2 regions of the Pseudocitrobacter sp. CD920760 genome follow, and region 2 is predicted to be linked to the other one. Evidence: predicted binding sites of a transcription regulator. Region 2 holds the regulator's gene; the other holds the start of a gene.
The links. The regulator Fur, encoded in region 2, represses iron uptake genes when iron is present. The targets are predictions, from matches to a motif close to ATAATAATGAGAACNACTATCAA.
Positions count from the first base shown of each region.

Region 1 (4,535 bases), 2.3 Mb from region 2:
CAGACCCGCAACGCCTTCGTCCCATGTAGAGGGCGGCATCCAGGTATCGGATTTCCACGCCAGCATAGCCTGTGGAATAGCAATATCCAGTTGCTGATTGGCCATATCCAGTTTAAAAGTGATTTCTGGCTGCGCGCTGAAGTCGACACAATTCGCTTTAACAGTCAGCGCCTGGCGAATGTCTTCTTTTAGTCCGAGCTGATCGGCGAGTTCAGCGGGGATGCACACCGCTATCTTTTCGTCCTGTTTTCTCCAGCTCAATTGCCTGCCTGAAGAAATAAGGTTTTTATTGACCGTGACGGAAACGAAGTAATCGCCTGGTGCAATGGCGGCTTTCTCTTTGAACTGGGAAACGTCGACACTATCGCGCATGGATTTATCCAGCACGTTTAAATTAAATTCAACGGCCTGAGCGGAAAGGGCCAGTAATAACCCACAGCCTGTGGCGAGCAGCTTGCAGTTATCCATGGCGTCCATACCGGGGGTTGTGCAAAGAAGAAAAGAACGGGTGGCCGTCATGGCCACCGGGATTCTTAGTTATATATCAGCGTATAGTTTGCAGTTGCGGTGACGTCGCCAGCGGTGACATTATCGGAGCCGATTTTTTCCATCCACGCCTGGAACGGCAGGATTTGCGTACTGGAATCTACGTTCAATATGAGTTCTTTTGCTGTACCCAATGTTATATTGTTACCGTCGCCGTCCCTCAGACGCACACCAACATTGGTGGCGCCGCCTGCAAAGGTATTACTGAGCAGTTGAGTGCCATTGACGACGCTTGTACTGGTGAAAGTGACGTTGACTTTCGATATCGTCCCGCCGGCACCATCGTCGGCGTTTTTAAGAGCGCAGTTTTCTAGCGTAATGCTGGAATCGGCGGGTTCAGAGTGGATGTTGGTATTAATATAAGTATCGGTTACATCGCCAAGATCAACCTTTTTATCGACATCCTCTTTTTTGATGGAGCATGGCGCGCTGATGACCAGACCGGTAAAGGTAATTTTACCACTGCCGCCATCAACCTCCGCCAGCGCATAACCGGAAGTGAGCGCGGTCATCATTAGCGCCAGTAATGCTTTTTTTCCTGAATTCATACAATATATCCTTTGTGAAGAGGGCTAATATTTTTAATGGGAGGGGGCTAAGGCTGGAGTATATCGTAAGAAATAGTAAGCTGGTTTTAGTTAAATTAAATGCGTGCAGAAGGTAATCTTAAATAATTTTGTTTGTTAATGCTTTTGGGGGATTGTATTTACCGTTTGATTATATTCGGGGCGGCGTTAGTTGTTTTCGTAATTATTAAATCAATAAAATTTAAATGTTTCAATAAAATAACCAGGAATTAAGATTACATTTAGTTAGCATATGTAACGTAGAAAACAAACGATATGCGCCATACGACTCATTTACCGCATGGCGCAGAATGTTAGCCCAAGCCAATCGCTTGTAGCAGTACCAGACTTAGTCCCATCACCGACATCCCGCAAAGAACACCGTAGCTTGGGTTGTTATTAGGGTCGATTTCTTTTGCCAACGGCATTAATTCATCAACCGACAGCGCCACCATAATGCCAGCCACTGCCGCCATAATCGCCGCCATGACCACCGGAGATACCAGACTGCCGAGGATAAGCCATGCCAGAACGCCGCCAAGAATTTCCGCCATCCCTGAAATGCCTGCCCAGAATACCGCCTTGCGCTTGGAGCCTGTTGCTGCATATATCGGCCCGGAAACGGCAAGACCCTCGGGAATATTGTGCAGGGCGACGGCAAAGGCAATACCGACGCCGAGTTCAAGATTATTGCTGGCCGTTACAAAAGTGGCTATCCCCTCCGGGAAATTATGCAGGCTGATCCCCAGCGTTAATAATATCGCCGTGCGGCGAAGGTTGGACGGCAGGGGTTTCACGTCCGCAGGGGGCAAATCCTGTGGATGCGCATGCGGTAACAGACGGTCAAGGGCAAAATAGCCAAGCAGCCCGACGACGAACATGCCATAGCCCAGTAGCGGGGACATGCCTTCTGTTTTCAGCGCGGCTGGTAGCATTTCCATCAATGAAATCAGCAGCATTATTCCTGCGGCAAAGCCGAGAGAAAACGCCAGCACGCGGTTAGATGGTTTTTGCCCGATAACGCCAAGGATGGCGCCAATAAACGTGGCCGCACCCGCTAATAAGGTCAGAATTAAGGGTACCGACATCGTTTACTCCTTATGATAATGATTATCATTTATACTAAAAGTTGTCGTCCATTACGAGAGACTTATTGCGTCTTTACTCCAGCTTACATTCAAATTTTCTGAAGATCATCATCACGCTTATCTGAGTTTCACCCTGTCTAAAACAGGTTAATGTAGTGTTATTACATCGTACTCTTTATGAGGATAACACCATGTCTCGTACCCGAATGCCAGCGTTGTTTTTAGGTCACGGTAGCCCGATGAACGTGCTGGAAGACAACATCTATACCCGTACCTGGCAGCGTCTGGGCGAGACGTTGCCTCGTCCAAAAGCAATTGTGGTGATTTCCGCCCACTGGTTCACCCGGGGAACCGGCGTGACGGCCATGGAAACGCCGAAAACGATTCATGATTTTGGCGGCTTCCCGCAGGCGCTGTATGACATTCACTACCCGGCACCAGGGTCTCCGGCATTGGCGCAGAAATTAGTTGAACTGCTGTCACCGGTGCCTGTGACGCTGGACAATGAAGCCTGGGGTTTTGACCACGGCTCATGGGGCGTGTTGATCAAGATGTACCCTAACGCGGATATTCCGATGGTGCAGTTAAGCATCGATAGCACCAAACCGGCGGCGTGGCATATGGAGATGGGGCGTAAGCTCGCCAGCCTGCGCGATGAGGGGATTATGCTGGTGGCCAGCGGCAACGTGGTGCATAACCTGCGGACCGCGAAATGGCACGGAGATGGCACGCCGTACCCGTGGGCAACGTCGTTTAACGACTACGTGAAAGCCAACCTGAACTGGAAAGGGTCGCTGGAGCAGCATCCGCTGGTGAACTATCTGGAGCACGAAGGGGGAGCATTGTCGAACCCGACGGCGGATCACTTCCTGCCTCTGCTGTATGTGCTGGGCGCCTGGGATGGCGAAGAGCCTATCACGATTCCGGTGGACGGGCTGGAGATGGGAAGCTTAAGCATGTTGTCTGTTCAAATCGGGTAGTTTTTTGCCGGGTGGCCCTGCGCTTACCCGGCCTACGAATAGCCCGCTCTGTTAATGTGTTACGGACTGTCGGTAGGCCTGATAAGCGCAGCGCCATCAGGCTTTTTTCATCCTCTGATAAGCTTTATGCCCCAGGCTGCGCTCATAATCAGCAGCAGCACCAGGCAAGTTCCGAAAGCCAGCATGCACGCCTGCGCCATATTCATAAAATGCCATGGCGGCAGGAGATACCAGCCTTCTGAGCTTTGGTACAAATTAACAAACCAGTGTTGGGTGCTACTAAGTGTGACGCCATCAGGCACGATGGGCGCATCATAGCCGCAGTCGCCGGTCGGTTTAAACCATTCCGGCGCCCACTGCGCCAGCGGCAGATTAAAGGGAAAAGTAGGATCTGTTGAACAGCCCTGCACGCCAAACAGCGCGTCGGGGTCCGGGTTATGCACCGCATAATGGATACCGTTCAGCTTGATCGAAAACTTGATCCCCATGATGCTGCCGTAGAACGCCATCACGCAGCCAATCAGCTTCAGGATAATGTTTTTTGGGTTTATCGCCGCAATTACGCCGCCAAACACCATCACAAACATCGCGTAGCGAATATAAACACACTGTTCGCACGGTGCCATGTAGAGATAGATCTGGAAGAATGAGTGCGCCAGCACGATAAGCGCGCCCATTGCGATAGCCATAAACAGCCACAGAAAGCGCCGTTCCTGCCACCTCACCAGCGTATCGACCGGCGTTTTGCGCAGGTCTCTCAATAATCCCTTAATGAAAGCCATAAGCATTTCCCTGTGTTATTTGCTCGCCAGTTCGTGAATCAGGTCTGCCATAGCGTCGATGGATTTAATATTCTTGGTGTAGATCAGATATTTACCATTAACTACATAGGCCGGAACGCCCTGGATTTTGGCCACATCGTAGGCTGCTTTCCATTTTTCCAGCGTTTCCTGAACCGCAGGTTCCTTCAGCGCGGTTTCAAAATCAGCCTGGCTCATACCCGCGGCATCAAGGCCGGTTTTGATAAAGGCAGCGGGATCTTTACCGTCAGACCAGCGCTCTTTTTTGTCGTGATACGCTGCGTAGTAAGCGAATTTTGCTTTTTTAAACTGTGAGTTAGCATCAAAAAGAGAAATGCCTGCGGCTTTATCTTTGGCAATTAACACAGCAAACACTTCGCTGGCCTGCTTGCCATATTCACCTTTGGTTTCCAGATGGAATGGCGTGAAGGCCACTACATCTTTCACTTTTTCAGACACCGGGCCGGTCACCGCTTTGTCGTACTTGTAGCAGAATGGGCAGGCATAGCTGAAGACTTTAATCAGCGTTTTATCGGCATTGGGAATCGGTTTCTC
Region 1 is NZ_CM173490.1:4,489,399-4,493,933, reverse strand. Features, by position in the region: gene AC1MKH_RS21045 (fimbria/pilus outer membrane usher protein) at 1-477, opposite strand, end outside; gene AC1MKH_RS21040 (fimbrial protein) at 534-1,094, opposite strand; gene zupT (zinc transporter ZupT) at 1,427-2,200, opposite strand; gene ygiD (4,5-DOPA-extradiol-dioxygenase) at 2,392-3,180, shown strand; gene dsbI (protein-disulfide oxidoreductase DsbI) at 3,288-3,962, opposite strand; gene AC1MKH_RS21020 (thiol:disulfide interchange protein DsbA/DsbL) at 3,978-4,535, opposite strand, start outside.
Region 1: a site for Fur is predicted at 2,207-2,229, ahead of zupT (zinc transporter ZupT). Genes of this name have one in related genera too.

Region 2 (4,535 bases):
GTCACCAACGCAGGTGTCTCCTCACGCCAGCAGGCCGCAACCGTGATGCGCGAATTTTTAGCCGAAGAAGGTGTGATTCAGTTTCTGCTGAAGTCGTTTGTTGACGGCGAGTGGCGCTTTAACGTACCGGTGCTGTGGGATCAGTACCCGCACATCGTCGGCTGGGAGACGATTCCGGCGTGGGATCATCCGGCACTGTTTATCCCCGGCGGAAATTCGCCTTATGTTACCGAAACTTACCGTAACGACCTGCTCTCGCAATTCCCACAGGCGCGTGCGCACGTCATTGCAGGCGCTGGCCACTGGGTGCATGCGGAAAAACCGGACGCGGTGCTGCGCGCCATCCGCCGATATTTAGCAGACTGATTAAAAACTCAACGACCGCGCGCCATTATGGCCGTGGTCGTTGGCGTGTCGGTTGCACTGATGTATGATTGCGCGCTGTCTGCACCGGGCGTTTCCCGGTAGCTTGTTTCCCCGAAGTCACTCTGAATCATGGCAAAAGAACAAACGGACCGAACGACAATTGATTTGTTCGCAAATGAGCGTCGGCCGGGAAGACCCAAAACCAATCCGCTTTCGCGTGACGAACAGCTGCGCATCAATAAGCGTAATCAATTAAAACGCGATAAAGTTCGCGGTTTGAAGCGCGTCGAGCTGAAACTCAATAACGATGCGGTAGATGCCCTGAACGAACTGGCAACCGCGCGCGATATGAGTCGCAGTGAGCTTATCGAAGAGATTCTGATGAGCCAGTTAGCCCTGCTTCGCGCGCAGGAAAAGCTCTGAAAATTTCATAAAATCCCGCTTTCATGTAGCAGAGTGTGCAGTCCGGTACGATTGCTGATTCCGCACCCTTCTCTGTTCTGCTATGATTGCCCTTATCTGTGGGCAATACGCCACCACCATATCATTAAGTTTCAAGAGGTTATTTAACTCATGGCAATCGTTGGCATTTTCTTTGGTAGCGACACCGGCAATACCGAAAATATTGCAAAAATGATTCAGAAACAGCTTGGTAAAGACGTTGCCGACGTGCATGACATTGCCAAGAGCAGCAAAGAAGACCTGGCTGCATTCGACATTCTGCTGCTGGGTATCCCTACCTGGTACTACGGTGAAGCCCAGTGCGACTGGGACGATTTCTTCCCGACGCTGGAAGAAGTTGATTTCAATGGCAAACTGGTTGCACTGTTCGGCTGCGGCGACCAGGAAGACTATGCGGAATACTTCTGTGATGCGCTGGGCACTATCCGCGACATCATCGAACCGCGCGGTGCGACCATCGTCGGCCACTGGCCAACAGCGGGTTACCACTTCGAAGCCTCTAAAGGCCTGGCCGATGACGACCACTTCGTAGGTCTGGCTATTGATGAAGATCGTCAGCCGGAACTGACCGCTGAACGTGTAGAAAAATGGGTAAAACAGATTTCTGAAGAGCTGCATCTGGAAGAGATCAAAAACGCCTGATTCTTGATGCGGCGTGACTTTTCAAATCACGCCGCATTAATAGGTAGAAGCAATCAAAATAATAGCTACAATTTTTTAACTTTTGAGCGTAAATCTGTACAATATCTTCTGAATTTAGCGAGTTTGCTGGTCAAGCCTCGTTTTCGAAATCTTTATTCGCCCAGGTCTTGCTGTTTTCATTTAGAAGGCGTCATTCTATAATGAGACGCATTACACTCGGTGCACTCTCTGTGATACTTCCGCGTTTGGAAGTCAATCGTTTAGCAACAGGACAGATTCCGCATGACTGACAACAATACCGCATTAAAGAAGGCTGGCCTGAAAGTCACACTTCCCCGGTTAAAGATCCTGGAAGTGCTTCAGGAACCAGACAATCACCATGTCAGCGCGGAAGACTTATACAAACGCCTGATCGACATGGGTGAAGAGATTGGTCTGGCGACCGTCTACCGCGTTCTGAACCAGTTTGATGACGCGGGCATTGTCACGCGCCATAATTTTGAAGGTGGCAAGTCCGTTTTCGAACTGACTCAACAACACCATCACGATCACCTGATCTGCCTCGACTGCGGCAAGGTTATCGAATTCAGCGATGATTCCATCGAAGCTCGTCAGCGTGAAATTGCCGCGAAACACGGTATCCGCTTAACCAACCACAGCCTGTACCTGTATGGTCACTGTGCTGAGGGCGACTGCCGCGAAGATGAACACGCGCACGATGGCGTAGAGAAGTAATTTCTTCGAGATTCTGAAAAGCCAACCTTCGGGTTGGCTTTTTTATTGCCTCTGTAAAGACAAAAAAAGCCGGAGACGCTTTAGGTCCCCGGCTCTGTGCAGGCCTTATTGTCTTACTTTGTCGTGTTATTACTGCGAATTTCCTGCCAGATTAACCCGCAATCTTTCTTCACGGCCTGATCGTTACCGGTTTTTCTCGCCAGAATGCACGCCTGATAATCGCTTACCCGCACGGTCTCCTGATTGGCAAACTGCTGGTGCGCCTTCTCCTGCTTCAGCACGTTCAGCACCTGCTGGCAGGCTTCGATTTTTTCCGGCGAGCCTTCTGCGGTGTTGATACAGGCGCTATAGGCATCTTTTAAACGCGTATCTTCTTTTGGTGCTTCAGACTGAGCGCAGCCCGCCAGCGCCGCGACCAGCGCAGCAATCATCACTGTTTTTTTCATGTTATTAGCCTTATACGACACGGCGGGCTCTGCGGCCCGCCTGAATACTTATCAGAAGATGGTGAACGGTGCGATAACCATAAATTTCACGTCACGTTCATCCTGGAAGATGTTGCCGTAACCACCGCTCCAGCTCGGGATATCCGAGTGGTTGTCGTACTGGGTGAAGTGCAGTTTTAACAGAGTACCTTTCGCGCGGCCTTCCTGTACGGTGTATGCCACATCGAAGCTGTAAGAAGACTCTTCGATAGTTTTGTTTTTGTCGTAGTACGCGTCCGGGTTGATCTGCCAGGTAGACGGTTTGGCATCCCAGGCGTAGACGTATGATGCACCTACAGCCCAGCCCGGCAGGTTCCAGTTCTTCAGGTCATACATCGCACCGAAGAACACCGCTTTTTCGCCGTTGGCGTTGAAGTCAGAACGGTTATCCCACCACACATCGAGGCGACCGTTAGAGGAGGCGTAGGTTGGCGTCATACGCTGCAGGAAGTAGCCCTGCTGGCCTTCAGCCTTAACCCAGGTCCCTTCCAGACGCAGGTCAACCTGCCCCACTTTGTAACCGAAGGTCAGCGCCTGCAACCACGCGGTGCCGTCATAAATATCGTTTACGGTGCGGTCATCCACTTTATCGCGGGTACCGTAGAACTGATAGCTGGTAGACAGCGGGCTACCGGCGATATCAAATTTGTAGCTGGCTTTGGCAAAGTACTGATCGACATAGCCTTCCGCCTGACCAAATGCCGCTTCCAGTACCAGGTCATTTTTGAAGTCATATTTCATACCGATGGAGTGCAGATAATCGACTTTCGTGCGCTTATCGTTCTGGTAGAAATTATCCATTTCGATATGCCATGGGGCCTTATATTCATTGGTCCACATGTAGGAGAAGCTCAGCGCGCCAGCATCGCCGTAATCAAAGTTCGCGCCCGCTTCTGCACCCTGATAGGTGCCTGGCATAAAGCTCCAGTGCGGCGCTAACAACGTTTGGCCGGTTGGCTGAATATAACCACCACGCGCCCAAACCGGGCCATACTTAAATTTCGCAGCGGCTTTATAAAGGCTCACACCGCTTTTATCGCCGGAGTAATCTTCCGAGTAGCCTTTATTTTTAGACGAGAACGCAATTTCGTTCGGGTGACCACTTTCTGAGGATTCTGCCATTTCGATAGCGGTAAACGCCGCAATATCGAGGCCGAACATATCAGCAGCATAGCCGGACTGGAAATCGAGGTTGGCGTTCCAGGTGGAGTGAGAAAGGTTGGTTTTATATTTGTCGTTATCGGTCACATCTTTACGGTCACGCTCACGCTGCCAGTAATAGATGCCGCCCGTTAACGTGGAGTCATCGACAAAGCCTGCTGCACTCGCCTGGGGAACAACTACCAGGCCCGACATTGCTGTGACACCGGCAATAGCCAGCGCCAGCGTACTACGTTTGCCACTGAACGTACGCATATGTGTATCCTCTTTGACTTTTAAAATGCCGCTGCAAAGCAGAGGCTAAAAATAAAAAACTGATAAAAAGTAGCGGGTGAAAAGCACCTTTTGCTACAGGATTAGAGTATTTTTCGCGACGCGAATTATCAATCCTTTTTCGCAAGCAAAATGCAGGACTATGACAAAGCGCACATATTTCGTTGCGTCTTGTAACAAATGCGATTTATTAACATTAAGCGGCGCAATGCCTTATCTCATCAGGGGAAAAGGTTAATAGCGCAGGTTGCAAGGATGTATCTTGATGAAATGATGCAAACGGGTGATGCCTGCATTAAAAAGATTAATTCGCATCGCGAATATGAGAGATAAAAAAAACGCCGCAAATGCGGCGTTTTTCACAAACAGAAGATTACTCGCCCGCTTTCGCCCAGGTATCACGCAGGCCAA
Region 2 is NZ_CM173490.1:1,554,336-1,558,870, reverse strand. Features, by position in the region: gene ybfF (esterase) at 1-366, shown strand, start outside; gene ybfE (LexA regulated protein) at 496-789, shown strand; gene fldA (flavodoxin FldA) at 940-1,470, shown strand; gene fur (ferric iron uptake transcriptional regulator) at 1,753-2,205, shown strand; gene chiQ (ChiQ/YbfN family lipoprotein) at 2,319-2,651, opposite strand; gene chiP (chitoporin ChiP) at 2,703-4,106, opposite strand; gene glnS (glutamine--tRNA ligase) at 4,498-4,535, opposite strand, start outside.